DNA from 2 places in the Paenibacillus sp. FSL R7-0163 genome. Region 2 is predicted to be linked to the other one. Evidence: riboswitches for the same ligand, from Rfam matches in the RefSeq annotation. Region 2 holds a riboswitch; the other holds the start of a gene.
The links. A riboswitch is a leader RNA that binds a small molecule or an ion and turns the genes downstream of it on or off. The one in region 2 is predicted to bind cyclic di-AMP.
Positions count from the first base shown of each region.

Region 1: another riboswitch for cyclic di-AMP. It lies ahead of NST45_RS26920 (3D domain-containing protein); the one in region 2 lies ahead of NST45_RS10920 (APC family permease).

Region 1 covers NZ_CP150224.1:6,111,421-6,133,137, reverse strand. Annotated here, with positions in the region: gene NST45_RS26945 (tRNA1(Val) (adenine(37)-N6)-methyltransferase) at 1-164, shown strand, start outside; gene rsmI (16S rRNA (cytidine(1402)-2'-O)-methyltransferase) at 161-1,072, shown strand; gene NST45_RS26935 (AbrB/MazE/SpoVT family DNA-binding domain-containing protein) at 1,478-1,732, opposite strand; gene NST45_RS26930 (HD domain-containing protein) at 2,028-3,311, shown strand; gene NST45_RS26925 (TatD family hydrolase) at 3,363-4,133, shown strand; cyclic di-AMP (ydaO/yuaA leader) riboswitch at 4,332-4,561, shown strand; gene NST45_RS26920 (3D domain-containing protein) at 4,847-6,013, shown strand; gene rnmV (ribonuclease M5) at 6,190-6,741, shown strand; gene rsmA (16S rRNA (adenine(1518)-N(6)/adenine(1519)-N(6))-dimethyltransferase RsmA) at 6,738-7,622, shown strand; gene yabG (sporulation peptidase YabG) at 7,788-8,690, shown strand; gene NST45_RS26900 (Veg family protein) at 8,967-9,242, shown strand; gene NST45_RS26895 (small, acid-soluble spore protein, alpha/beta type) at 9,386-9,562, shown strand; gene ispE (4-(cytidine 5'-diphospho)-2-C-methyl-D-erythritol kinase) at 9,703-10,557, shown strand; gene purR (pur operon repressor) at 10,633-11,460, shown strand; gene spoVG (septation regulator SpoVG) at 11,670-11,957, shown strand; gene glmU (bifunctional UDP-N-acetylglucosamine diphosphorylase/glucosamine-1-phosphate N-acetyltransferase GlmU) at 12,230-13,630, shown strand; gene NST45_RS26870 (ribose-phosphate diphosphokinase) at 13,718-14,671, shown strand; gene NST45_RS26865 (hypothetical protein) at 14,760-14,960, opposite strand; gene pth (aminoacyl-tRNA hydrolase) at 15,086-15,646, shown strand; gene NST45_RS26855 (anti-sigma-F factor Fin family protein) at 15,731-15,961, shown strand; gene mfd (transcription-repair coupling factor) at 16,093-19,617, shown strand; gene NST45_RS26845 (peptidylprolyl isomerase) at 19,604-20,644, shown strand; gene spoVT (stage V sporulation protein T) at 20,900-21,442, shown strand; gene NST45_RS26835 (polysaccharide biosynthesis protein) at 21,590-21,717, shown strand, end outside.
Region 2 covers NZ_CP150224.1:2,455,931-2,464,735, forward strand. Annotated here, with positions in the region: gene NST45_RS10910 (DsbA family protein) at 135-887, shown strand; gene NST45_RS10915 (disulfide oxidoreductase) at 884-1,348, shown strand; cyclic di-AMP (ydaO/yuaA leader) riboswitch at 1,543-1,702, shown strand; gene NST45_RS10920 (APC family permease) at 1,827-3,644, shown strand; gene NST45_RS10925 (iron-hydroxamate ABC transporter substrate-binding protein) at 3,848-4,855, shown strand; gene NST45_RS10930 (iron ABC transporter permease) at 5,076-6,131, shown strand; gene NST45_RS10935 (iron ABC transporter permease) at 6,131-7,165, shown strand; gene NST45_RS10940 (ABC transporter ATP-binding protein) at 7,221-8,021, shown strand; gene murB (UDP-N-acetylmuramate dehydrogenase) at 8,172-8,805, shown strand, end outside.

The DNA.
Region 1 (21,717 bases), 3.2 Mb from region 2:
ATCCACGTGCCCATCTAGAGGCTAATATGGTATTAATCGAAGCTACACGTGATGGAAAGCCTGAGGTTCGTTTACAACCACCGCTCATCGTATATAATGAGGACAATCAATACTGTCCAGAGATTATGGACATCTACTATGGTGCTAAAGAGGGTAAATCATGACGATATCATGCCAAAGCAGTTTTCAAAACAAGACCAATACCAGTACTCAGGAGACAACAGGGTCGCTTTTTCTGGTGGCTACACCTATCGGTAATCTGGAGGATATGACCTATCGTGCAGTCCGCACTTTACAGGAATGTGATATTATTGCCGCGGAAGATACGAGACAGACCCGGAAATTACTCAGCCACTTTGAGATTTCACCTTCGATGTTGTTTAGTTATCATGAGCATAATAAGGCCGCCAGTGGACCTGAGCTTGTACGCTATATAATAGAAGGAAAAAATTTGGCACTCGTCAGCGATGCCGGTTTACCAGCGATTTCTGACCCTGGAGCGGATCTTGTAGCCCTTGCTATAAGTCATGGAATTCCGGTGATTCCTATCCCTGGAGCTAACGCAGCGTTGTCAGCTTTGATCGCTTCTGGTCTATCTACGAATACGTTCACTTTTATCGGCTTTCTTCCCCGAGAGCGTAAGGACATCCGAGCAGTATTAAGTCCACTTCGTTCGGCTCAAGGAACTTTGTTGTTCTACGAATCTCCCCATCGCGTAGTTAAGACACTTGCTCATCTTCAAGAAGCATTCGGCAATCGCCAGATTGTGTTGGCACGTGAATTAACGAAAAGATATGAGGAATTTCTACGCGGTTCGATTGAGGAATGTACACTTTGGCTTGCTGAACATCCTCCGCTAGGCGAATATGTTATTGTCGTAGAAGGGGAGAGCAAGGAAGATGCAGAAATCGCAGAATCGGCGTGGTGGCGTCAGTTAAGCATTGAAGAACATGTAGCTCATTACGAAGCACAGGATGTGCCACGTAAAGAGGCTATGAAAAAAGCGGCATCAGACCGGGGTGTAGCCAAACGGGATATTTATAATGCGTTGCTTGATAGAGCAGAAGAGTAAGTGTTGTAGACGAACTCTTAGAATAACTAAGGATTCTTGGAAACGGCCCGAGCTTGAATGATTTATCTGTGGGTTAAATGTACTTTGTACAGTTATTTTTGAATTTTTTTATGTATTTGTTCGTTTAGTTGTACTTCATACAGTTATAAAGGTGGAAATGATTGATTTCACGGAGATATAGGGAATATAAGTGTACAAAATACAATTAATTCGTTTAATGGTAAAAATCATTTAAAATAACTGTAAGAAATACAACTAAGTATTACTGGTTCCGTCTTGAAGTACATTGCCCTTAGGGAGGGCAAACCCAGACATAAAAAATACCTCCCGCGGTCACGGGAGGTCAAGGAGATATGAAAAGGTTAGAATTAACAATTTGATTAGTTCTATTATATACTATTTAATTTAGTTTGTCACAGGGGTAGGGATGGAAGAAATGCATTCATGACAAACTATTTTTCCTTTAAAGTAAGTTACGTTCTCAGCGTTGCCACAGAAAATGCAGGCAGGCTCATACTTTTTAAGCATAATCCGTTCGCCATCAACGTAAATTTCCAGTGCGTCCTTTTCGCCAATGCCAAGTGTACGGCGTAATTCAATAGGAATAACAACCCGTCCAAGTTCGTCTACTTTTCTTACAATTCCTGTTGATTTCATCATAACAATCGTTACTCCTCTCAATGTTCCAAAAACGTCATTATTCGACATTGTTCACTGTTTTATGATACTTATAATACCAACGATTCCCAAATCAGTCAACCTTTTTTCATAGGCTGAATAAGAAAATTTCCATAAGAACTTTGAATGTCCCTATAAAAATTAAGAATTGCCCTGAAAGCATTTTGTCGATTTACCAAGACCAAAAATGATACTTTTCGACAAAGTACGACATAATTACTTATTATATACTGATATTAGTTAAAATCATATTAAATTATTAGAAGGAGTTGACCTCATGAAGCAGCCGCTCACGGAAGAAAAGGTTTTCAAGGATCCCGTTCATAATTATATTCATGTACAGGATACGATTATTTGGCGACTAATTAATACAAAAGAATTTCAGCGTTTACGCCGGATTCGCCAGTTAGGTACCTCATATCTCACTTTTCATGGTGCAGAGCATAGTCGATTTTCTCATTCTTTAGGAGTATATGAAATTACACGAAGAATCATTTCGCAATTTGAGCGCAGCGGGTATAAGGATTGGATTCCGGAAGAAAGTTTGCTTACTTTGTGTGCGGCTTTGCTGCATGATTTAGGGCATGGCCCATTTTCCCATTCTATAGAAGAAGCTTTTGAAATGAACCATGAGGATTGGACCTGCCGGATTATTTTGGAGGACACGGAGATTACCGAAATATTGCGTGATGTGGAGGAAGATTTTCCTCGTAAAGTAGCTTCAGTTATCTCTAAGACTTATGAGCATGAAATTGTTGTCAATTTGGTTTCCAGTCCGCTGGATGCTGATCGTATGGATTATTTGCTGCGTGATGCGTACTATACAGGTGTAAACTATGGAACCATCGACATTGATCGGATTTTGAGAATGCTTCGTCCTTATAATGGGCGGATTGTAGTAAAAGAATCAGGTATGCATGCCATTGAAGATTATTTAATGTCACGTTATCAAATGTACTGGCAGGTATATTTTCATCCGGTGACGCGCAGCTCTGAAATTATTTTGCGTCAAATCTTCCGTAGAGCTAAAGAATTGTTCCAAGAGGGGTACAAATTTCGCTTTATGATCGCTCCGCTGGAAGATCTCTTTCGAGGAGAAGTAACAGTGAAGCAATATTTAATGCTTGATGAGGCACTGGTACAGACTGCTTTTATGCAATGGACACTTGAAGAAGATGAGTTATTAAGCGACTTGTGTACCCGTTTTATTCATCGTAAACTGTATAAATATGTAGAGATCGAGAATTTGGATACAGATATGATTACGGAAATCCGCAGCAGTTTTGCGGGAGTGGGACTTAACCCAGAATATGACCTAGAGATTGATTATCCGACAGATTTGCCTTATGATGTGTTCCGTCCAGGAGCAGCCTTCGACAATAATCAAATTTTACTGCTTGATCGGAATGAGCAATTGCGGGAAATTTCAGAGGTATCGGATATTGTGCGCTCAATAAGCGGAATTCATCGTGGCAGATATCATCTATATTTCCCACAGGATAAGCTGAAAAAAGCCCTTACACGCTTGCCCTCTTCTGTAGCAGAGATTTTTGCAAAATAATACAAATATTTATGGAACTATTGATAAAAACAACAAGGAGTGAGCTTTAAAATGTATCTGTTCGACACACATACACATCTAGATGCGCCTCAATTCGACGAGGATCGCGAGGAAGTTATTGCTCGTGCAGTAGAGGCCGGAGTTAGCAAGATGATCAATATTGGATTTAATCGGGAAACGATCCCTTCAACGATGAAGCTGGCTGAATCTTATGATTATATTTATGCAGCGGTGGGCTGGCATCCACAGGATGCGATTGATATGAAAGAGGGGGACCTCGATTGGATCGCCTCTCTTTGCAGCCATGAAAAAGTGGTGGCCATCGGAGAGATTGGATTGGATTATTATTGGGATACCTCTCCCAAGGATGTGCAGCAGGAGGTCTTCCGCAAACAAATCGGACTAGCCCGTGAACTAAAAATGCCAATCTGTATACATGACCGTGATGCTCATGAAGATGTTGTACGGATTTTACGGGAGGAAAAAGCAAATGAAATTGGTGGCGTGATGCATTCGTTCTCAGGCAGCTGGGAAACAGCAAAAATGTGTCTAGACCTTGGATTTCATTTGTCATTTGGAGGACCGATAACGTTCAAAAATGCCAGAGTGCCTAAAGAGGTGCTTGCACAGACGCCATTGGACCGATTATTGATCGAAACAGACGCTCCATATTTGACTCCACACCCCTTCCGTGGCAAGCGAAATGAGAGTGCTCATGTGAAGTTAGTAGCAGAGGCTGCGGCTGAAATTAAAGGGTTAACATGGGAAGAATTGGCTAAAATTACGTATGCGAACGCACTGGAACGATTTGGGATTGTCTGAAAACAGGAGTAAAACGGGTGAAAAATAGAGAATAGCCGATATATTAAACTTTTTTAATATAAAAACGGCTGATTATTACAATATTTTAACCATATATTTGCTTAAACGTGGTTGAATCGTCCTTTACAACATGCATCAAAACAGGATATCATCTTTTCAGTGATGTGAGCTGTTGTTATTGTGACAGCCATTGATTCATGGATCGTCTCGCTGAGTCTCCGTATGGAGAACGGGGGAACCAATATTGAACTGCCGCATGCCTGTATCTTGAATACGACTAGGAATTGCCGCAGAACAATATTTGATTTCTTCACGTGGTCTTTGGGGTGAATTTAAGGGCAACCGCCGTGAGCGGGTGACCTGAAATAGGGCGTCTCTCTTTCGTCCGAACCCGACAGCTAACCCCGTAAGCGCAAGTAAGAGAGGCAACCTCGTGCACAAACATTCCCGCGTATTCTGACATCGGAGAAGCCACGAAAGAGTCCTCAAGAGAACTCTTTTTAGGCTTCTTTATTTTTGAATAAACTGAATGTTGCCCGCATACTGTTATATAACAGGTGTGGGAGTAGCTGTGCCGAGCAGGCGATCCATGAGCAGGAGACGCTAAGTTAATACGTGCGTATCCTGTGACAATCTCAAATAGTTTCGTCAAAGAAATTCAGTCCTCATGATATACAAATTGACGACGAGGCTATGTAAGGAGGATGGAGAGAATGGGCTTATTCCAACCAGAGGTATCCCATGATTCGCAGTCATCCAGCAGGTCTTTCGCATTACGGTGGGAGCAAGTAAATACTCGCGTACTTTTACTTGCAGGTGTGATTTCAATCGCAATCGCGCTGTTAATTCTGCTGTACGTACACGGTCAAAGTAACAAACAATTTGTTTTAGTAATAGACGGGCAAACACAGACACTTGAAACGCGAGAAGCACTTCTTGGTGATGTGTTGGAGAAAGAGCAAATTTCGCTGCAGCCGCATGATGAATTATCTTTAGGTCTGAGTGATGAAATAAAAGACGGTGACCGTGTCGTTATCAATCGTGCGCAGAAATTTAGCCTTACTGCGGACGGAGCAACAAAAACGTTATATACGACCGAAGACACTATCGGTCAGGCGATTGACAAACTGGGTATCAACCTAGAAGGCTATGATAAGATTTTTCCTTCGTTAGACACCACCATCTCTGCTGACATGGAGATTAAGATCGTTCGTATCAACAAGCAAACGGTACAGCGAACAACTAACTTACCTTTCCGTGTTATTAAGACAGCAGATCCCTCCCTTACTGTGGGAACAGTTAGAGTGGCACAGGCAGGCAAACCAGGCGTCATGGTTCAGCATATTGAAAAGATCTATCAAGACGGAGAACTGGCCTCTATGCGCATGATCGGCAAGGAAGTACAAACGGTAACAAAAGATAAGATCATTGCCGTTGGTACTAAAGCACTTCCTAAGCCTACTGTAGTTGCTAAAGCTACAACAACTTCCAAATCAAGCACTACCTCCAAAACGACTAAAGTTAGCGCTAAGACTAAGAACGTCACAAGCAAGGCTGGCGTAGACTTTGAGTACAAGAAGATGATTAAGAACGTCTCCATGACAGCTTATTCGTCAGAAGAGCCAGGAATAGGTACTAAAACTGCCTCCGGAACACGCGTAACGGAAGGTCGTACAATTGCAGTAGATCCGAATGTAATTCCTATTGGCTGGTGGGTTTATATCGATGGGCTTGGATTCCGCCGTGCAGAGGATACGGGCGGTGCCATTAAAGGCAATAAAGTGGATGTCTATTATGATTCCCTGAGCCATGCTCGTAATTTCGGCCGTAAATCACGTACCGTATATGTGATTGGACCTGTGAAACCAGAGCTTAACTAGAACTGAAGCTTTTGCAAAAAATCCTTTGATAAGCTATAGTGATGATAACCGTTAAGGAACGCTGGATGATCATTTCGTTGATCGCAGAGCAACCGCTCATCACTTATACATTCTTTAACCAAAAGAAGAGGAGCGAATCCTCTTCTTTTTGCTTTTTTTGGAAGGAGTCAAGAAATATGATTAAGGAATTAATCGTCGTTGAAGGCAAAAGCGATACCGTAGCCATTAAGCGTGCTGTGGAAGCAGATACGATTGAGACAGGCGGCTCTGCTGTAAACCGGACTGTAATTGCGAAGATTGCGCTAGCTATGGAACGCAGAGGGGTTATTATTCTTACGGACCCGGACCATGCTGGGGAGCGAATTCGTAAAATCGTTTCAGCGAAGGTGCCGGGCTGCAAGCATGCTTTTATTCCGGAGAAGGACGCAACTCGAAAAGGGGATATCGGTGTAGAGAATGCATCGCCAGAGGCGATTCGTCATGCGCTGCGTAACGTACATACCTCTTTTGAAGGAGCACCTGCTTTGATTGGTATTGATGACCTTATGGCCGCTGGAATGCTTGTACACCCTCGGGCTGCTGAAAGACGTATGGCGCTTGGTAATTTGCTTGGAATCGGATATTGTAACGGCAAACAGCTGTACAAGCGGCTGGCGATGTTTGGGATTACGCGGGAGGAATTTGCCGGGGCTCTCGCCCAAATTGATCAGGGAGGCATTACTTCATGAGTGGTAGAGAGGAAATTTCGACTCCAAAACGGACCAAAGAGATTATTCAACGTTATGGATTCAAGTTCAAGAAAAGCCTGGGACAGAATTTTTTGATTGATCAAAATATTTTGGACAAGATTGTAGACGCTGCTGGACTAGATAGCGATTCTGGGGCGCTGGAGATCGGGCCGGGAATTGGAGCGCTGACGGAGCGTCTGGCACTAACAGCCGGTGCTGTAACTGCCGTAGAGATAGACCGTAGACTGATTCCAATATTAAAAGACGTACTTTCCCCTTATCCCCATGTTAAGGTTCGTAACGATGATGTCCTCAATGTGAACTTGCAGGAAATGTTCAAGGAAGATTTCACCACTGTGAACAAGGTCAGTGTGGTTGCTAACCTGCCTTATTATGTGACTACTCCGATTCTGATGAAGCTGCTTGAAGAGAAGCTTCCCCTTGATAACATCGTTGTAATGATTCAGAAGGAGGTTGCGGAGCGTATGGCTGCATCTCCAGGTGGAAAGGAATACGGAAGTCTTAGCATTGCCGTGCAGTACTACAGCGAGCCTGAGCTCGTCTGTATCGTGCCGCGTACGGTATTCATCCCTCAACCTAATGTGGAGTCTGCTGTTATCCGTCTGAAGGTTAGAGAGCATCCTCCGGTAAAGGTGGAGAGTGAGAAGCATTTCTTTGAAGTGGTTCACGCTTCTTTCACACAGCGCCGCAAGACGATTGCTAACAATCTGAAGGCTCGTTACTTCCCTGAACAAGGACGTGAGCAGCTGGAGGCTTTACTCGCAGAAGCGGGTATTGAACCGACCCGTCGCGGAGAAACACTCAGTCTTGAAGAATACGCCCGCTTAAGCGGTGTTTTGCTAGCCGCTGGAATTGAATAAGCAATAAGAAACGGTTGTTGTCTTAAAGGACGACAACCGTTTCTCGTAGAAATATAAGGATGTTATTCTGGTGGAGCATTATACATTCTTATATTTTAAAAATATGGCGAGTTATGAACCAACTGAGGCCTTTGCCCATACGATGGGGTAGAGGTGGTGGTTGTAATGAATTTAGGAGACTTGGTCGTTCGCAAATCTTATGGCGGTGATTTAACATTTCGTGTAGATAATATCGTGCAGGATAGAGCCGTCATTAAAGGCACAGATTTCCGCCTGTTGGCGGATTCTCCTCTGGATGACCTGGTTCAAGTGCCTCCTACCCGAATAACGGAACGGGGACAGCAAGCACAGATCAAAGCGAAGGAATCACTGACACAGCTGCGGAAGGACCGTCAGGAGCAAAGTCAGCGGAGCGGGGGAACCCTAACAGAGGGGACATGGGCTCCACCCTCCAAGGAAGCTCCTTATTTTGAAGTGCCGGGTAAAGTACTGCATCTGGATGGCGATCCGGCATATTTGAATAAGAGCCTTAGCTTATACGAGCAACTGCGGATTCCCGCTGAAGGGCATCATGTTCATGAATCTGCAATGGCTGATACGTTATACCGGCTGTTGCCCCGTGTACGCCCAGACATTGTAGTGATCACTGGTCATGATGGGGTACTGAAGCAACAGCATACTTACGATCTATATAGTCTGAATAGCTACAAAAATTCGCAAAACTTTATAGCTGCTATTAGGGTAGCTAGGGAGTATGAGCGGAATTTTGATGCGTTGACTATTGTTGCCGGTGCTTGCCAATCTCATTTCGAGGCATTACTTGGAGCTGGGGCTAATTTTGCCAGTTCACCTGGTCGAATTTTGATCCATGCTCTGGATCCCGTTTATGTAGCAGCAAAATCATCCTTTACTTCCATCAGGGATACTGTAAATCTTAGTGATGTTCTGAATAATACCATCAGCGGTAATCAGGGTATTGGTGGTGTTGAGACCCGTGGCAGCTTCCGTATCGGAATGCCGCGGCTGCAGAATCTGTCGGCGCTAAAAGTGACACCATCAGCCATTTAAGCGGCAGAGATAGGTCTATGGTTTCAGGAATATAGGTAATTTGAATGGGCTGAATAGAATATCCGAAAGAAAGGGTGAGCGCTGAGCTTAACCCTTTCTTTTTTTCTTTGTGATGCCTATATTACAGATAACAAGGATATTAGTCCGGCGCTGATTTCTCGCAAAAAAATTCCGTTGACAACGAAATATGCATCAACTATAATTAATTATTTATTTGCTTTGACATTGTCCTGAAAAAGTTGTATAATGGACAAGAAAAGAGGTGGTCGTCAGGTAATGGCTAATAACGCGCTGTTGGAAATCAAACGCAGTCTTGAAGCTCACGTCGGTCATAAGATCACATTGCGTGCAAACGGAGGTCGTCGTAAAACCGTTGAACGCACAGGTGTCCTGGAAGAAACGTACCCTTCTGTATTTATTGTCAAACTGGATCAGGAGCAGCAAACTTTTAAGCGAGTCTCCTATAGCTATGCCGATATACTTACTGAATCTGTGGAAATCACAGTTTGTGAAGACGATGGGCAGATGCGGATTATGTATATTAAAGCTTAATGTTTCACGAACAGTCTCCTTTGGAGGCTGTTTTTTGTTTGCGTTTTTTGGGACAAATATTTGGTGCATGATCCGTGTTCTAAGCAAGCATACTAATTGGGCAACGGGTTAATCATTTATTTTCATAAGGGAGGAATTCCGTAATGAGCCGCAGAAAACGAGGCATGATGTCGGAGGAACTGAAGACAGAGTTAGCCAAGGAGCTGGGTTTTTATGAAACCGTAGAACGTGAGGGCTGGGGTGGAATTACAACTCAAGACGCTGGCAACATGGTGAAAAAAGCGATACAGCTTGCTGAACAGGCCGCGCGGAAATCTTAAATTTTAGGCTATAAAGTGAATATTACTGAAAAAGGGTGCGTCTAAAAGGCGACACCCTTTTATTATTGGACTTCATTAGAAGTTTCTCATATAATATGTTAAGTTGTTTTTACGGGAAAAGCTGAAGGTGGGTGAACGCCTTGAAAATGTATGAAAAGGCACCAGCTAAAATTAATTTGATGCTGGATGTGCTGCACAAACGTGCTGACGGTTTTCATGAGGTGGAAATGATTATGACCATGGTAGATCTAGCAGACCGCTTAGAGCTGTCTGAGCTGCCAAGGGATACTATTATAATATCAAGTCAGGCTGGTTATATTCCCCTGGACGAGAAAAATTTAGCTTTCCAGGCGGCAAGGCTTATTAAAGACCGTTATAACGTGAAGAGTGGTGTACATATCCATCTGGATAAAAGAATTCCGGTTGCGGCTGGCCTAGCTGGCGGCAGCAGTGATGCCGCAGCTACGCTACGCGGTCTAAACCGTCTGTGGCGTCTCGGTATTCCTGCGCAGGAGCTACAGGAGCTTGGCGCTGAGCTGGGTTCAGATGTGCCTTTCTGCGTCACAGGCGGCACAGCCTTAGCTACAGGACGAGGCGAAAAGCTTACGCCAATCAACAACCCGCCACAATGTTGGGTTGTGTTGGCGAAACCACCGATCAATGTATCGACTGCAGAAGTGTATGGACGCGTTCGGAGCAATAATATAGCTGTGCATCCTTCTGCTCGAAAGATGCAGCAAGCGATTGAAGCAGGAGACTTTGGGGGCGTATGCAACCATCTAGGCAACGTGCTTGAAGATGTTACCCTAAGGCTGCATCCAGAGGTTCAGCAGCTCAAGGAAGCGATGATAAAGCTCGGAGCAGATGGGGTGTTGATGTCAGGCAGCGGACCTACCGTATTCGGTTTAGTGTCCAAGCAGTCTAAAGTAGCAAGGATTTACAACGGACTGCGAGGGTTCTGCAAGGAAGTCTACGCAGTGAGATCACTGAATTAGTCTGCTTCTCTTGTGTAAACCCGTACAAAAGTGATATATTTTTCTAAAATATTCGGTTTTGGCGAGGAGCATTCCGTGAAGAAATTAAAAAGAAGCCAACGTTTGGTAGACATGACTCAGTTTTTACTTGAGCGGCCGCATGAACTACTGCCGCTGTCTATATTTGCCGATCGCTATGGAGCGGCTAAGTCCTCCATTAGTGAAGATTTGGCAATCATAAAAGAAGTATTTGAAGGTGAAGGCATCGGAGAGCTGCAGACTTTAGCTGGTGCAGCGGGTGGAGTTCGTTATATCCCAGTTATGCCTAAAGATATGGCGCTAACCTTTGTGCAGCGCTTATGTGTGCAGCTAGAGCAGACTGACCGGATATTGCCTGGCGGTTATTTGTATATGTCGGATCTACTTGGGTTGCCGTCTTTGATGGAACAGGCGGGTAAGATCATCGCAACGGCCTTTTACGGATCGGAAATCGATGTGGTGATGACCGTTGAAACGAAAGGCATTCCACTAGCCTATGCAACAGCAGCACAGCTAGGCTTGCCGGTAGTGCTTGTGCGACGTGACCATCAGGTTACAGAGGGATCAGCAGTAAGTATTAACTACGTATCAGGATCTCATAAAAGCATACACACAATGTCTCTCTCCAGACGGGCACTCAAGGAGAAATCGCGAGTACTTATCGTAGATGACTTCATGAAGGCGGGAGGGACTGTACGTGGTATGGTCGATCTGCTCGGTGAATTTAATGCCGAGGTTGCTGGGGTAGGCGTTTTAGTGGAATCAGGCGCTGTAGAGACGGAAGAGCGTCTGTTGCACGATTACGTGTCTTTGGTAAAACTAAGTGAAGTAGACTCCAAAGAGCGGAGAATTTCGGCGCATCCGGGCAACTACTTTTCCTCTTGATTAGCCATTCTCTTACATTTTCAAAAAGCGTGGAAATTGTCGAAAACGTAAGGAATATTAAGTAAACTACTCGATGTATGTCGAAAACAACATATCCCAAAAAATATATTTCTTTTTTAGGTATTTTATGGAATGAAAAAGAAGGAATTCGCTTTGCTGTGTGGAATTATACACCAAGTCTCTGATGGAAAAAGGTGGTGAACACACACATGCAAATTACGGATGTCAGACTCCGCCGCGTTAACTCTGAGGGGAGAATGAAAGCAATCGCATCCATTACCATCGATAACGAGTTTGTTGTTCATGACATTCGCGTCATCGATGGCAATAATGGGATGTTTGTTGCAATGCCCAGCAAGCGTACACCGGACGGCGAATTCCGCGATATCGCGCACCCGATCTCTTCGGGAACACGCGAGAAGATTCAATCCGCGGTTCTGGCCGAGTACGATCGCGCCGCTACGGAAGAAGAAGAAGTTATTGAAGAGGGAGCTTAGGCTTCCTCGGAAGACTGCTACCTTTTGGGTGGCGTAGGATCCGCCGTTTTTGATAAGATCACACCGACATACACATCATGAATTAGCAGCCTGATCTTGCAAGAAAAGCTATTGCTGGTGAAGGATTTGACGACATCTTCGAAAGGCAGCGATAAATGCTTTTCTAACTTGGGGTTTATAGAAAAGAGAACCATGACTTCATGGTTCTCTTTTCTTTTTGCCCGGAATGAGATATATTCAGTAGTGAGTTCAAGAGTAGGAGGTTGGCATTCTTGAAAAGAATGGCTGTAGTACTTGCCGCAGGTCAAGGCAAGCGAATGAAATCTAAATTATATAAGGTGCTGCACCCCGTTTGCGGTAAGCCGATGGTAGGGCACGTGCTTGATACAGTAAAAGCGACCGGATGCCAGCGCACCGTTGTTGTTGTTGGGCATGGCGCAGAGAAAGTTAAGGCCTATGTAGGTGATGGAGCGGAATACGTTCTGCAGGAAACTCAGCTCGGCACTGGCCATGCTGTCAAACAAGCAAAGGATTTACTTGCTGGCGAAGAAGGAACAACTATAGTTATTTGTGGAGACACACCACTCGTAACCACGGAGACCCTGGAAGGACTCATGGCGCTTCATGAACAGCGTAATGCGGCTGCAACCGTATTGACAGCAGTTATGGAAAAGCCTACAGGCTACGGAAGAATTATTCGTGGTGAAGATGGCGGCGTTCTGAAGATTGTAGAGCAGAAGGATTGCACTACTGAAGAAGATGCAGTTCAGGAAATCAATACAGGCACTTATTGTTTTGATAATGCTAAATTATTTGCTGCACTCGAGAAGGTAACGAACAGTAATAACCAGCAGGAGTATTATTTGACTGATGTGATTGGGATTCTTCGTTCACAAGGGGATACCGTACTAGGATATCAGACCCATGACGCAGCTGAGTCTATCGGCGTTAATGATCGTTTAGCTTTGTCCGAAGCGGAAGCCTTTATGCGTCAACGTATTAATCGTAAACACATGCTGGGCGGTGTGACCATCATTGATCCAGCCTCCACTTATATCGGAGCAGATGTAGTTATCGGATCAGATACTACGCTTTATCCAGGAACCATCCTGAAAGGGAAGACTGTAATCGGGGACAATTGTGTGATCGGACCGGCTAGTGAAATCGAAGACTGTCAGATTATGGATGATGCAACGATTAAGCAGTCCGTATTGAATCAAGCTCAAGTCGGCGCACGGACAACCGTTGGGCCTTTTGCCTATTTGCGTCCAGGCTCTGTGCTTGGAGAAGAAGTTAAGGTTGGAGATTTCGTCGAGATCAAGAATGCTACTATTGGTGACGGTTCAAAAGTGTCACATCTTAGTTATGTCGGCGACGCATCTGTAGGTAAGAATGTAAACGTCGGGTGCGGTGCGATTACCGTTAACTACGACGGGTATAATAAATTCAAGACAACAATCGCAGACGATGCCTTTATTGGCAGTAATGTTAACCTTATTGCTCCAGTTACTGTGGGCAAAGGGGCTTTTGTTGTAGCAGGTTCGACAATTACACGTTCCGTTTCCGAGAACGATCTGGCTGTAGCTAGAGTAAGACAAGAGAACAAACCGGGATATGCAGAGAAGATCCGTTCCCGTGCTAAAGCGAAGAAAGACCACTCGAGTCCATCGTAAAGCGTTGCTAAGAAGCGCCGGACGGACTTATATTTCCGCGCCGGCGCCTTTGGAAAGCTAAATTCCGTCACGGAGGGTTTATATTTTATGACTTATTGTGATTCCAAGTTAAAGATTTTCACCTGTAACTCCAATCCTAAGCTAGCTAGTCAAATTGCTGATTACATCGGGATTCCGATGGGTGAATCACACACCACAAGTTTCAGCGATGGAGAAATTCAGGTCAAGCTGTCAGAAAGCGTTCGGGGATGCCATGTTTATATTGTTCAATCCACTTGTGGCCCTGTAAATGATAACCTGATGGAGCTTTTGGTTATGGTAGATGCGCTTAAACGTGCCTCCGCAAAAAGCATCAACGTGGTTATCCCTTACTACGGATATGCCCGTCAAGATCGTAAAGCCCGTTCCCGTGACCCCATTACCGCTAAGCTGGTAGCAAATCTAATTGAAAAGGCTGGCGCTCACCGTGTAATCACGATGGATCTTCATGCCATGCAGATTCAAGGATTCTTCGATATTCCAGTGGATCACTTGCTTGGTGTACCGATTCTGGCTCAGTATTTCCGTTCCAAGCAAATCGAGAACCCAGTTGTCGTATCGCCGGATCATGGCGGGGTAGTACGTGCAAGAAAGCTTGCTGATTTCCTGAACGCTCCGCTGGCTATTATAGACAAGCGTCGTCCAGAACCTAACGTCAGCGAAGTTATGAACATCATCGGTAATATCGAAGGCAAAACAGCCATCCTGATCGATGATATCATCGATACCGCTGGAACTATCGTACTTGGTGCTAATGCTTTGATGGAAGGCGGCGTGAAGGAAGTATACGCATGCTGTACACACCCAGTATTGTCTGGTCCTGCACACGAGCGTCTGGAGAATTCTCCAATCAAAGAAATTATCGTGACGGATACCATTCCAATTCGCAGCGCGAATCCAACCTCTAAGCTCAAGGTGTTGTCCGTGGCTCCACTTATGGGTGAGGCAATTATCCGCGTTCATGAAGAGTTGTCGATTAGTAAATTGTTCGAGATTGAATAAATATAACGAATGAATAGTACAAAAGGGTTACACCTCCGTTCTCGGAGATGTAACCCTTATCGGCGTGCTACAGGTAGAACTACTGGATTCAATATCCGGGGCGGGAGACAAAGGTGAATAAACTGCGGTTATAGAGTGTCCCTTGTAGCTCCACGAAAGCTTCGTCTACCGCTGTTAATACACCGATATCAATATGCACGTCGCCCTTATATATTTCCACGGGCACAGCATATTGGATGTGGTACTGAAAATGGCGTTGATGTGTCAATAATTCGCCTTTGTGCGGCATGGGTTATCACCTGTCTTCGGAGTATAATTTCGCTCTGGTTGCACAGAGATATGTAGATTAGATCTATTGTACCAAAAACGGACTCCTCTTGCCGGAGAGCCCGAATGGAAAGGAAAGGTTCGATAATGAAATGGATTGTCGGATTGGGAAATCCCGGAACACAGTACGCGAAAACAAGGCATAATGTTGGCTTTATGGCTTTGGATGAGCTTGCCGCCCAGAACGGAATTGCCTTCAACCAGAGCAAATGTAAATCCGTCATCGGTGAAGGGGTCATTGGTGGCGTCAAAACCGTATTGATTAAGCCCATGACCTTTATGAACTTGTCCGGTGAGGCCGTTCGCGCTTATATGGATTATTACAAAGTTCAACTTGAAGATATGATCGTCGTTTATGATGATTTGGATACAGAAATCGGAAAAATCCGTTTGCGTTATCAAGGAAGCGCTGGTGGACATAATGGAATTAAATCCATCATCCAGCATGTAGGAACACAGAATTTCAATCGGGTACGAATGGGTATTTCTCGTCCTGAGCCAGGTTTTGCTATTGTCGATTATGTACTTTCTACTTTTCCTAAGAAGGAAAGCGATCCGCTTAAGCAAATGATCCTTAATACTTGTGATGCACTGGAATACAGCTTACAGCATTCATTCGAGCAGACGATGGCTAAGTTCAATGGTTAATCTGTAAACCCTGTTGTTTTTAAGGCTAAAGATGAAGCTGCCCGGACATACTGAAGGTATATAGTACCTTCAGGAGGCATATAGATGGCAATAAACTATGTTTGTAGGCACTGTAAGACATCTCTAGGCAGTATTAATAGAAGTGATGTTACAGAAATGCAGTTGGGCCTTCATTCCTTGACCCCTGCGGAGCGCAGAGATATAATAGCGTATAATTCAGAAGGTGAAATCACGGTAAAGGTTACTTGCGACTATTGCAAGGAGGCTTTAGAGAACAATCCGGAGCTTAGCCTGCTGACAAGTCCGCTTCAGTAAGGTGGAAGCGCCTGTCTCTATCGTCATCCGCAAGCCTTGGCGTTACAGCTGAGGCTTCTTTTCGATTCCAATCATAATAGGTGACGGTGGCTACGCCACCGTTAGCCTGTTTAGTAAGAGAGGTGCGCCTGTTGTTACAAGGTCTTATAGAAGCTTTTTCCAAGGATCCCGATTTCCAGTCTATCACCCATGGTGTTGCTGCAGGTATGAAAGAGCAGCTCATTTCGGGGCTTACAGGTTCTGCTAGACAGATTATGCTTGCAGCATTACATGAAGAGACAACTCGTCCCTTACTTGTAGTGACTCATAATATGTTTTCGGCCCAGAAGATGGCCGATGATTTGCAGGAAGCGCTTTCTCCTGACCGGGTTCTGCTCTATCCCGCCAATGAACTAGTGGCTGCAGAAGCGGCTGTATCAAGCCCAGAGACACTGGCTCAGCGTATAGATGTGCTGACCAAATGTGCTCAGGGCTTCCGTGGTATTGTTGTAGTTCCTTACTCAGGAGTGCGTAGATTGCTGCCAGCCCCAGAGGTTATGGCAGAGGCACAAGTCACCGTTTCCCAAGATGGAACGCTTGCTCTGGATGAATTTTTGATGTCCATGATTGAAATGGGCTATGAAAGAGTAGAGCGGGTTGAAAATCGTGGTGAACTGAGCGTACGGGGTGGAATAATTGATTTTTATCCAATGACATCTCCTTTGGCTTATCGGGTTGAGTTATTTGACGATGAGGTTGATTCCATAAGAACTTTTGATCCAGTGGATCAGCGTTCTATTGATAAGGTACGTAGTGTGAAGATTACACCGGCTAAAGAGATTATAGCTAGTAGATTGCGCCAGGAATCTGCTTCTGCTGAAGCCTCAGCTATGATGGAGCGACAGTTGGAGAAGATGGCGGATCGCCAGGCGAAGCTCAGGCTGCGGGAAGAAATTGGCCGTGAGCTGGAAATGCTGCGGGAAGGTACTTATTTCCCGGAGATCTATAAATATATCAGTCTTTTATATCCTGAACGCTCTCATTTATTTGATTACATGGCCCAGGATACCATTCTTATTCTAGATGAGCCGACAAGACTGCTCGAAACGGCGAGACAGCTTGAACGAGATGAATCGGAATGGAACCTGCATTTGCTGCAAAACGGCAAATCTTTACCGGATCTAGATCTCTCTGTCGATACGGATGTTGTTATGTATCAGCGCCCGTTCCAAAGTCTGTTTATGTCAATCTTTTTACGTCAGGTTCCGCATATTCAGCCTCAGAACATTCTTGGATTTATCAGTCGTGGAATGCAGGATTTCCATGGCCAGATGAATGTGCTGAAATCGGAGATGGAGCGTTGGCAGAAGTCCGGTGTTAAGGTAATGATGCTTGCGAGCAGTGAGGAACGGATTGAACGAGTGCGCAGAGTTCTTTATGATTACGGCATTAACGAGCCGATGATTGTACAAGGAAATCTGGGTTCTGGTTTTGAGCTGCCCTCTATTCATCTATCAGTTATAACTGAGGGGGAAATGTTCTCTCAGAAGCAGCGGAAGGCACGGAAGATTTCCAAAGGAATAGATAATGCTGAACGGATCAAGAGTTACACAGAGCTGAAAATCGGTGATTATGTCGTCCACCAGAACCATGGTATCGGAAAATATATGGGAATCGGCACGCTTGAGGTCAGCGGTATTCACCGTGATTACATGCATATTCTGTATGCTGGCGGCGATAAGCTCTCAGTTCCGATTGAGCAGATTGACCTGATTCAGAAATATGTCGGTTCCGAAGATAAAGAGCCGAAAGTATATAAGCTAGGCGGCAATGAATGGACACGAGTCACCAATAAGGTTCGTTCCTCCGTTCAGAATATTGCTGATGATTTGATAAAACTATATGCTGAGCGCCAAAGTGCCGCAGGATATGGTTTTGAAAAGGATACACAGGAACAGCATGAATTTGAAGAAATGTTCCCTTACGAAGAGACCCGAGATCAGCTTCGGGCTATCGAAGAGATTAAGAAGGATATGGAACAAAACCGGCCAATGGACCGATTGCTTTGCGGTGATGTTGGATATGGTAAGACTGAAGTGGCTATTCGGGCGGCTTTTAAATCAGCGATTGAAGGTAAACAGGTGGCGGTGCTAGTCCCGACAACGATTTTGGCTCAACAGCATTATGAGACCTTCCGGGAACGTTTCGCTAATTACCCGCTTAATATTCAGGTCTTAAGTCGTTTCCGCAGCCGTAAAGAGCAGAACGAGACGATTAAAGGCGTTAGGGCAGGAACTGTCGACGTAGTTATCGGTACACATCGTCTGTTATCTCAGGACCTTGTATTCAAGGATCTGGGGCTATTAATTGTGGATGAAGAACAGCGTTTCGGCGTAACTCATAAAGAAAAGCTGAAAAAGCTGAAAACGAATGTAGACGTTCTTACGCTGACTGCAACTCCAATTCCTCGTACGCTACATATGTCGATGCTCGGAGTGCGGGATCTGTCTGTCATTGAGACCCCGCCAGAGAACAGATTCCCTGTACAGACGTATGTAGTGGAGCATAGCCAGACCCTTACGCGGGAAGCTGTAGAGCGGGAATTAGCCCGCGGTGGTCAAGTCTATTATCTCTATAATCGTGTGCAGGGCATTCAAGAAATGGCTGCTCAAATCTCTATGCTTGTTCCTGAGGCTAGAGTTGGCATCGGACATGGTCAAATGTCGGAATCTGAGCTGGAGAAGACCATTCTCGATTTCCTTGACGGAGAATACGATGTGCTCGTCAGCACAAGTATTATTGAGACGGGCGTAGATATTCCGAACGTTAATACACTTATTGTGCATGATGCGGATAAAATGGGCTTGTCTCAGCTCTATCAGCTGCGTGGACGTGTAGGCCGGTCCAATCGGATCGCTTACGCTTATTTCACGTATCAACGGGACAAGGTTCTGACAGAGGTTGCAGAGAAACGTCTGCAGTCTATTAAGGAATTTACGGAGCTGGGCTCTGGTTTCAAAATAGCGATGCGAGATCTGTCTATTCGCGGTGCAGGCAACTTGCTGGGTGCAGAGCAGCATGGCTTTATCGCATCCGTGGGGTTTGATCTGTACTCACAAATGCTGGCGGAGGAAATTCGTAAGCGTAAGGTTACTGTGCTTGGGGAGGAAGATACATCCCTGAAAGAAGGCAATACAGTCATTGATTTGTCGATTGACGCGTATCTGCCGTCAGAGTATATTTACGACAGTATCCAAAAAATTGAAATTTATAAAAAAGTGGCGGCAGTAACCTCCTTCGATGATGCTTCCGAGCTTGAAGATGAGCTCTTGGATCGGTTCGGTGAGTTACCTGAAGCCGTGGTGAATCTACTATCGGTTGCTCGTTTGAAAGTGTATGGAAAAATGTATGGCATTGATTCCATGATTAGACGCGGAGATGATGTTACCTTGAATTTCTATGAGGGAAGTCTCGGCGCTTTAGACACAGCGAAACTCGCCAAAGTTGGAAATAGCTTCGAAAGACGTGTACAATTTGATAGGGATGCGAAAGCCAGTATCCGGGTCAAATCGAAAGATTTAAGTGATAAACAGCTGCTTGACTTGCTTGAACAGTTTCTTAAGGAAGCTAAACAGTCTTTTAAATCGAAGGGAGAACTACACAATGTCGTTAAATAAAACAAAATCATGGAAAGTGCTGCTCGTTTCATTGGCAGCGGCAGTTTCCTTTTCTATGCTAGCAGCATGTGGAAATAGTGCTGATGATAATCAAGCTGTAGCCACTTATAAAGGTGGAACGATTACACAAAAGGAATTTGCAATGGATCAAAAAATCATGAAATTCCTATCTCCACAACAAGCGCAATATTTAGAGATTGATGCGTTTAAGGAGTCCATTCTGAAGCAAGAAGTGGGCTTTGAATATTTGGCTTCCCAAGCAACGGATGAAGCGAAAAAGCAAGCGGAGAAAGAAGCCGATACTCAAATTGCAAGCATTAAGGAACAATTGGGCGATACCTATAAGAAGACACTGAAAGATGCTGACGTTACAGAGAAAGATATTCGTACTTATATGGAGCGTGTGCTGTCAGTTTATCAGGATATGCTGCTTAAAGTGACTGATGATCAAGTTGTCAAAGAATTCGAAGCGACTAAAGGCGACTTTACGGTTGCCACACTGCGTCATGTGCTAATTGGTCTGACAGATGCAGACAACAAAGAGCGTACCAGCGAAGAAGCGCTTAAAATAGCGAAAGAAGTTAAGGCGAAGCTGGATGGCGGTGCTGATTTCGCAGCCATCGCTAAGGAATATTCTGACGATACTGGCTCTAAAGAGGCAGGCGGAGAATATAAAGATAAAGCTGTAGGCACTTATGTGGATGAATTTAAGAAGGCTGCACAGACCTTGCCTCTAAATACCATCAGTGATCCTGTAGAAACTTCTTACGGTTACCACATCATCAAGGTGGAGTCCCGTACAGACAAGACTTTCGACCAGTTAACGGATGAGCAAAAAGAAGGCATTAAGAGCTCAATTGTATCCAAGAACCTAGAAACGTTCATGGAAAAGGATCTGGAAGGCATTATTGAGAACATCAATCTGCCAAAAAGCTCTGCTTCCGCAGATGAAACCGGAACAAATAGTGGAACAGAAGCCACTACAGCTCCAAGCGCATCCCCAAGTGCTACAGATGCCGCTGAATAAACATCGGTAAATATGGACAAGCTTACCTTAGAAAAGCCATCTTCACTTAAAGTGAAGATGGCTTTTTATTTCGCAGAAACGGTTGTAGAACTACCTTTATCTTGATGCAGATATTAATACATGTCAGCTTATGTATAAGGATCTGGGAAGAGATGAATACTATGGTCAGATATTACGATAAATCACTGGGATTATCCTTTCCCATAATGGACAGTAGTAAGACCATACTTCTTAAGAAAGCGGGGCACATGTGAAATGAAAGCTACTGGAATTGTTCGCCGTATTGATGACCTCGGACGCGTGGTTATTCCCAAAGAAATTAGACGTACTCTTCGTATTAGAGAAGGAGACCCACTGGAAATATTCGTCGATCGGGACGGTGAAGTCATTCTCAAGAAATATTCTCCGATTGGTGAGTTGGGTGACTTTGCAAAAGAGTACGCGGAGTCATTGTTCGAAGGTACTGGGCACATTACGATGATTGCTGATCGTGACACCTTCATTGCCCTTGCAGGCGGCTCCAAAAAAGATTATTTGGAGAAACAGGTGGGAGTGCTGTTGGAGAAAGTCATGGACAGCCGTAAGACTGTGTTAGAAACCAATGAAGGCAGTTATGAAATCGCTAAAGATCATCCGGATTTGGTGTCCTCATATGTAGCCTCACCGATCATTTCCGGTGGAGATCCTATTGGTTGTGTAGTGATGGTGAGCAAGGATGATTCGGCGAAGATGGCGCAAATGGAAATAAAAATGGCCGAAACGGCTGCCGCTTTCCTGGGCAAACAAATGGAGCAGTAATCTTAATTTAGACCCCGGTTTCCTTTTGGTAAGATATACAAAGGGCAAACGGGGTTTTGTTGTTTACACAAACCGTTTCTACTTGTGGGCATACATAAGTTATAATATAGAAATTCATCCCATCAAAGTTGTAGAAGCAGGTATTATATGAAATCCAATACACAAACATCACGATTGCTGCAAGGCGCATTTATCCTTAGTGCCGCGGCCATTATCTCAAAGCTTATTGGCACACTCCAAAAAATTCCGCTGCAAAATCTAGGCGGAGATGCTGT
Region 2 (8,805 bases):
CAGCGTTTCTCCTTTTGGAGTCACGCTGTTTTTTTTGACTATACTGTTTGCCAAAAAGAGATTAATAATTATATAATTTTAAATGTATATGATAAAAACTACATTAGTCCCTAGAGGACAGAAAGGAATTCTCCTTGAGTAAACCTAAAAAAAGTCCAAATGTTCCCCAGTTGAGCAAACAAGAGAAACGACGGGTAGAACAGGAGCAACAGAAGCAGAAAACGAGAATTTTAGTTATTAGTTCAATAGCTGTAGTAGTTATCATTTTTGTTGGATTGTTTATGTTAGCTTCGAAAGATGCAGCAAAGAATGTCTCTACAGGAGAACCGGTAGAATTCAATTACAGTGAGCTACCTAGGATTGGTAATGAGGATGCACCTGTTAAGCTTGTTGAATTTGGCGATTTCAAATGTCCAGCTTGTTCCCAGTTTGCTGGCTCCATGAAACCGAAAATTGTTCAAGATTTTGTCAACGAGGGAAAAGCAGCTCTTTACTTTGTAAATATGGCTTTCGTTGGTCCTGACTCTGAGACAGCTTCACTAGCTGCATTGTCTGTATACCATCAGAATAAGGATGAATTCTGGAAGTTCTATGATGCTGTATATGCGCAGCAAGGGGATGAGAGCGACGAATGGGCCACTGAGGATTTCTTGATAAGCCTTGCTGAAAAAGAGAAATTAGCGATCGATTACGATCTGTTGCGTAAAGACATCCAAGAGAAAACTTATGCAGATGAGCTGAAGAAAGACATTCAGTTGGCAACTGACGCAGGCGTGACAACTACGCCTTCGCTCTACATTAATGGGGTGAAAACGGCTGAACCTTTCGATATTGAAGCGATTACATCTGAAATTAACACCGCCGCAAAAGCAGTGGAGGCAAAGTGACAAAATTCCTATCTTTTTGCAAGCGTAACTGCCTCTATCTGGCCTGGTTTGTCTCTTTGGTTGCTGTAGCTGGTAGCTTGTATTTAAGTGAAGTCTTGAAATATGAACCTTGTAAGCTTTGCTGGTTTCAGCGGATTTTTATGTATCCGCAGTTATTTTTGTTGGGAATTGCCACTTTCCGTGGAGATAAGCGCATCATTCCTTATGTGCTTCCATTAAGTTTGATTGGTGGCAGTATCTCAATCTATCATTATGCGGAACAGAAGATTCCAGCGTTAAGTAAAGTTCTACCTTGTACAATTGGTGTTCCTTGTAATAAAGATTACTTGAACTACTTCGGATTTATTACGATTCCTTTGTTAGCTTTAATCGCTTTTGCTCTAATTAGTCTCCTTCTTTGGTATGGACGTAAGGAAGAAGAAATGATTGAAGTAGATGCAGAGGAGAGCTTAGGATTTTAGTTTTCGCTTTGGAAGTTACAAAAAAGCTGAAAAGGTATTAAAATCACGGGCTAGAGGGATAATTGAAGATAATGAAAGAGAGCATCCAATAAGACGCTATATTTGAGCTTATTGGATGTTTTTTCATTCTTTTTTCATTTTTTTCAACGCTTTACTGTAGGCACTTTGTAGACTAATATTAGACCTTGTGAGAAGTTGAATATGCGCTGAATTTTCTTAGGAAAAACGGGGGAACCAAACTTGGCATTCATGCCAATGGGGTGAATCGGAACCGGGTCGAACAGACCTGTACCGTAGGGCTATAACCACAGCCCGAATCCGCCAGCTAACCTCGTAAGCAAGGTGGGAAAATGACCATGCATAAGCATGCGGATCATTTCCGTATGCTTATTTTTGTGTCTGCATTTATGAAATCCACCGATGAAAACAGCGCACGGAAATTCCGTTTCAGCTCCCAAAGAAAGGAACTGTATCCACCATGGTAAGCAAGGTAAAACGACTATTGATCGGACGTCCGATGAAGTCGAATGAACTCGATCATGAAAAGTTATCCAAGGTTAAAGCACTGGCTGTCCTGTCTTCTGATGCGCTCTCGTCTGTAGCCTACGGAACGGAACAAATACTGATTGTACTGGTGGCTGCCGGGTTTACTGCCATCTGGTATTCCCTGCCAATTGCATTAGCCGTATTGGGCCTGCTGGCCATCCTGATTTTATCCTATCGGCAGACGATTTTTGCTTATCCGCAAGGAGGCGGAGCTTATATCGTAGCCAAGAGCAATCTTGGTATTCCGACAGGGCTGCTCGCTGGGGGTTCATTATTGGTGGATTACATTCTTACCGTAGCGGTTAGTGCCTCGGCAGGGACGGATGCGATCACATCGGCTTTTCCAAGTCTTCATAATCATACTGTTCTCATCGCTGTATCTGTTATCGTTCTATTAACAATCATTAATCTTCGCGGAGTGACTGAATCGGCTTCGTTCATCGCAATTCCAGTGTATTTGTTTGTGGTTTCGATTGTTGTTCTGATTATCTCCGGTATCGTTAAATATGCAATGGGTGGCGCGCATGCGAATGTTCCTGAAATAGGCAGCGCCGTATCTAATGTAAGTTTGTTTCTACTATTAAAAGCGTTTAGCTCTGGTTGTTCAGCCCTAACGGGGGTTGAGGCCGTATCTAATGCGATCCCAAACTTTAAAGCACCGGCTGAGAAGAATGCAGCCAAGACGCTAATGATCATGGGACTTATCCTTGGCTTTATGTTTACCGGAATCACTGTGCTGGCGTATTGGTATGGTATTGTGCCAGATGAAAAGGCTACGGTTGTCTCTCAGATCGCTGAATCGACCTTTGGCCGTGGCGGATTGTACTTTTTCATTCAAGGGATTACAGCAGTGATTTTGTTCTTGGCAGCTAATACAGCATATTCAGCGTTTCCGCTGCTTGCCTTTATGTTTGCAAAAGATAAATATCTGCCACACGCATTTATGGTCCGTGGTGACCGCCTGGGCTTCTCAAACGGCATTATTTTTCTAGGAGTTATGTCTATCATACTTGTGGCTGCATTCCATGGGAATACGGAAGGTTTGATTCCACTTTATGCGGTAGGCGTGTTCATTCCTTTTACCTTATCCCAACTGGGGATGATGGTGCATTGGATCAAAACAAGACCTGCTGGATGGGTGAAAAGATTTGTTGTAAATACCATCGGTATGCTGACTACATTGACGATTACGCTTATATTTATTATTACTAAATTCTCAAGCGTATGGATGGCATTCATTTTCTTACCTGCTGTAATGTTCGTGTTCCACCGTATTCATAAGCACTATTTGAACACTGCGGATCAACTGCGTATATGTCCGGCTACTGATAAACCTATAATTAAAGGAAGTACTGTAGTTGTTCCTGTTGCAGGGGTTACACGTGCTGTATTACATTCCATCAGCTATGCGAAGTCTCTAACAGATAATGTTGTTGCTGTGTATGTAGGCTTTGATGAAGAAGACATTCATAAGATGGAGCAACGGTGGGAGGAATGGAATCCAGGCGTACGCCTGATTGTACTTCGCTCCAGATATCGTAGTATCATTCGTCCGTTAGTGAAGTTTATCGATACGGTTGAGTGGAAGACAGCTGCGACGGATCACATCACGATTCTGATTCCACAGTTTATTACCAAACATTGGTGGCAAGCCGTGCTTCATAATCAGACCAGCTTTTTAATCCGCTCGTATCTAATGAATCAAAAGGACGTTGTAGTAGCGACTGTCCCTTATCATTTAAATAAATAAGTAGAAGATTAAAGATGAGGTTATATCCGGAACGTTCGGAATATAACCTCTTTTGTATTTTATATGAAGGAAATTGTTGCAAATCCACAGAATTTGAAATTTATATGTTGACACAGAGAATGAGAATCAATATCATTTAAAAGTGAAGCAGAGGTAAAGGTCACCTTTGAATATCAAAGCAGTTACATATAGGAGGGTTTTTAATGTTTTGGCTTAACAGAAAAAGATCAGGAAGCATGAAAGTGACAATGAGCGGACTAATAGTGATGACGCTATTACTTTCCGCTTGTGGTAATAATAATGCTGAAAGTTCATCAAATGCAGGAACAGCGCCTACAACAGCTCCTACAGCAGAATCTACAGAGGCACCTGCTGCTCCTAAGACATTAACAGATGCAATGGGCCATGAAGTAACGATTCCGGCTAATCCACAGCGCGTCCTGGGTTCATATTTGGAAGACTCATTGGTAACTCTGGGTGTGACTCCAGTAGCTCAATGGTCAGTTACAAATGGCGTTCAGGATTATCTGGCCACTGAATTGAAGGATGTTCCTACAATTAGTTACGATCTTCCGTTAGAGGCTGTAACCAGCTTTGCTCCGGATCTTATTATCATCCCATCGGAGTCTTCTGTTCAGAACGGGATTTACGATCAGTTGAATAAGATTGCACCCACTTATGTAATTGGGGATGAACTAAATCAAGATTGGCGCAAATCTTTGCTCAAGATTGGTGAGATTTTGAACAAAACCTCTGAAGCAGAAAAAGCCATTAAAGATTATGATGTTAAAGCAGCGGCTGCGAAAGAACAGCTTGCAGGAGCTATTGGACAAGAGTCCGCGGCTATTCTATGGTTGGTGCAAAAAAACTTCTATATTGTAGACGAAACCCGCAGCAGTGGTGCTGTATTATATACAGACCTTGGCGTAAAGCTTCCTAACTTAGTAACAGAGATCCCAGTAGGAACAAGAGCAACTTGGAATCCAATCTCGCTAGAGAAGCTTTCTGAGCTGACTGCAGATCATATTTTCCTTGTAAATAGTGATAAGACTGAGGGTTCGGAGATCTTAGATAGTGCAATTTGGAAGGGCATCCCAGCTGTGAAAGCTGGAAATGTGCATGAAATGAGCTCAACAAGCAGCTGGCTTTACAGTGGTGCGAACGCTGGCAGCAAAATCATTGACGATGTGCTAAAAAGTCTTGTGAAATAAAAGTCGTAATTCACCATGAATGAGACTGATCATTTCGGTGGGGAAGGGCGTGCAGATCAAGTATCTCGTGATACAAAGATCTGCACCATTTTTTTATAAACCAATCCCATAGTACGGAAAAATCGTTCCTGCAATTGTACAACATAAATATTTTTGCGATAATGAGAATGATTGTTGTTATCATATAAACCATTGTAACTATTGAATAAGGAGACAACCCATGGTTTCACCCTCAGATTTCGCAAATCGTATTAACAATGAACCCAAAAAAGCTCTACATACCCGACCGGCAGCTGCCATTGGTATTCTTATTTTTGGACTTGCTGCCATTGCCTTCGGATTGGCACTTTCGGTCTCAGTGGGTGCGGCAGATATCAAGTTAGCTACGGTATGGGAAGCAATATTTCATTTCAATCCAGATTTACAAAAACATCAGGTGATTAGAGAACTGCGATTTCCACGTGCTATTGCTGGCGCCTTAGTCGGTGCTTGCTTCGCAGTAGCAGGGGCTATCATGCAGGGGATGACAAGAAACCCGCTTGCGGATTCAGGGCTGTTAGGCTTGAATGCAGGAGCAGGAGTAGCGCTGGCAATAGTATTTGCTTTTGCACCCTCACTCTCATTCACTTCACTAATGTTGTATTGCTTTATCGGTGCCGCTGTGGCCTCTTTTATCGTATTCGGAATCGGTTCGCTTTCTTTTAATGGCCTGACCCCCTTGCGATTGACACTAGCAGGTTCGGCAGTTAGTGCTTTATTGGTTGCTATTAGTCAGGGAGTAGCTATTCTTTTCAACTTATCTCAGGATATAGCCTTCTGGTTAGCCGGTGGGATGGGGGGAGCTAGCTGGACTCAGATCAAGATTATATTCCCTTGGGTGGCCGTAGCCTTAATTGCAGCGATGATGTTATCACGATCCGTTACATTGCTCAGCTTAGGAAGAGAAGTTGCGGTTGGTCTGGGGCAGCGGACAAGGTTAGTTCAGTTGGCATGTATGATTGTTGTGGTTATCTTAGCTGGAAGTGCGGTTTCAACGGTTGGCCCGATTGCTTTTATAGGACTAATTATTCCACATGTTACACGTTATTTCGTTGGAGTGGACTACCGCTGGATTATACCTTGCTCGGCTGTTCTGGGGAGCTTATTGATTATCTTTGCAGATATTGCCGCAAGAATGATAAATGCACCGTATGAGACACCGCTAGGAGCCTTAATTGCCATCATCGGCGTACCTTTCTTTATTTATTTAGCGAGTAAGCGGAAGGGGGAGCTGTAATGCCCAAAATAACCCTTACTCCAGATGAAAAAGAACGCCGTACACGCGCCCTAACGGTGTTATCGCTCCTTGCTATACTGATCGTCGTGGTGTTTATAGTCAGTATGAATACAGGGTTTATGCGTCTATCCCCACTGGAGGTATTACATACACTGCTGGGTGATGGAACACATCAGCAAAAGCTTATTTTATTTGATTTCAGATTACCCCGCATCGTAATTTCATTGTTAGTTGGAGCGGGCTTTGCAGTATCAGGCTGTATTCTACAAAGTCTCGCACGTAATGCACTCGCCGAACCGGCTACGCTGGGCATAAGTGCTGGTGCAGGTTTTGCTGTAATCATTTTTATCTCGTTCTTTCCGGCTACAACAGCAGCTCCGGTATTTGTCTTGCCTCTCCTAGCGCTTGGTGGGGCTGGCCTGACCGCAGCTTTAATCTATATTCTTGCCTACCGGAAGGCAGATGGTCTGTCTCCTACAAGGCTGATCCTTATCGGGATTGCGGTCGCTGCAGGAATCAATGCTTGCCAGCTTGTATTGGCACTTAGGCTTGATCCTAATAATTATCAATTTGTAGCTACTTGGATCGCCGGGAAAATATGGGGTGGGGATTGGAGATTCGTCCTTGCTTTGCTGCCTTGGATCGCGATTCTGTTACCGTTCGCCTTCTATAAAGCCCGGGTTCTAAATGTATTGAATCTAGGGGACCATACTTCATTAGGTCTAGGAATGCGTGTGGAGAAGGAACGTATTCTCCTTCTGGTAACAGCCGTAGCGCTTGCCGGCTCCTGCGTCGCAGTAAGCGGAGGTATTGGCTTCGTCGGCCTGATAGCACCACACCTGGCTCGCAGGCTCGTGGGACCCCGTCATCAGGTGTTATTACCTGCTAGTGCTTTGACAGGGGCGCTTCTTATGATTACCGCTGATACCATCGGCAGATGGGTGTTGCAACCTGCGGAAGTTCCTACTGGCATTGTGGTTGCGATTATTGGCGCACCTTACTTTTTATATTTACTCGCCAAGTCTAAAGCGTAAATTAGTTCATACTTAGGAGCAAAGCTCCATAAAACTTTTAAGGGAGTTGTAGATCATGTCAGAACGTTTGAATACAGAAGAATTAAGTATTGGGTATGCAGAGGCTACTATAGTTAAAGGATTGAACTTGTCTATCCCTACGGGAAAAATCACCGCACTAGTGGGCGCTAACGGCTCCGGTAAATCTACAATCCTCAAAACGATGGCCCGGATTATGAAGCCGAAGAGTGGCACCGTAATGCTGGACGGCAAATCGATCCATAACTTTTCAACTAAAGAGGTTGCTAGGCAGCTAGCGATTCTACCGCAGAACCCAACGGCTCCTGACGGTCTGACGGTATCTGAGCTGGTCAGCTACGGTCGTTTCCCTCATCAGAAGGGATTTGGCACGATGACCGCTGAGGATCGCAACATCATCTCCAACGCCATCTCTGTTACGGGCATGGAATCTTTTCATGATCGCCCTATTGACCGTCTCTCAGGTGGACAACGTCAACGCGCATGGATCGCTATGGCGTTAGCTCAAGAAACAGATATTTTATTCCTTGACGAGCCTACAACCTTCCTAGATATGGCGCATCAGCTCGAAGTTCTTCAGCTATTGCAAAAGCTGAATGAGGAAGAAGGCCGTACCATCATCATGGTCGTGCATGATTTGAATCATGCTACTCGTTATGCGCAGCATATGGTAGCGATTAAGTCCGGTACTGTGGTTAGCGAAGGCTCACCTACTGAGGTTATGACACCAGATGTATTGCGGGAAGTGTTTGGAATTGAAGCGGATATCGTTCCGGATCCACGTACGGGTGTGCCACTGTGTCTTCCTTACGAGCTTGCTGCCTATAAAGCTGTGTAATTATCATCTAAAATCATACAACGAACAGGCTCCCGTCATTGACAAGGGAGCCTGTTCGTTGTTACAGTTGTGGTTGCCTACAATTTCATAATAACTCTTTAAAATAGATCAAGGACCATCATTTATACATGGTTAAAGGAGCATGAAAACATGAATATTGACAAAATTCAAGATGACCTAGAGCAGCTAATGACTGCAGGAAAAGTGAAAAGTCATGAGAATTTAAAAGATCACGTGTACACTAAAATGGGCGGCAAAGCTGATATTTTGGCTGCACCAGCTACTTATGATGAAATTCAAAAGATCGTTACATATGCAGAACAAAATGGGATAACCCTTACGGTACTTGGGAATGGCTCCAATGTGATTATCCGTGATGGAGGTGTACGTGGGATCGTTCTGCAAACGGCAGGACTGACCGAAATGGGGATTCGCGACAATCTCTTATATGCGCAATGTGGTGCCAAAATAATTGATGTTTCCAGATATGCACTTGATAAGGAGCTTACGGGTCTTGAGTTCGCCTGTGGCATTCCAGGAACAGTTGGTGGAGCGCTCTATATGAACGCAGGTGCTTATGGCGGTGAGATCAAAGATGTCCTGCATAGTGCACTAGCTATAAATAAGAACGGGCAATTGGTAACTCTGCAAGGTGATGAGCTGCAATGGGGTTACAGAAAAAGCGTGTTCGCAAGCGGTGAGTACATTGTACTTGAGGCCAAATTTGCTATGACTTCCGGTGATGTTTTAACGATCAAGGCAAAAATGGATGAACTAACTTATT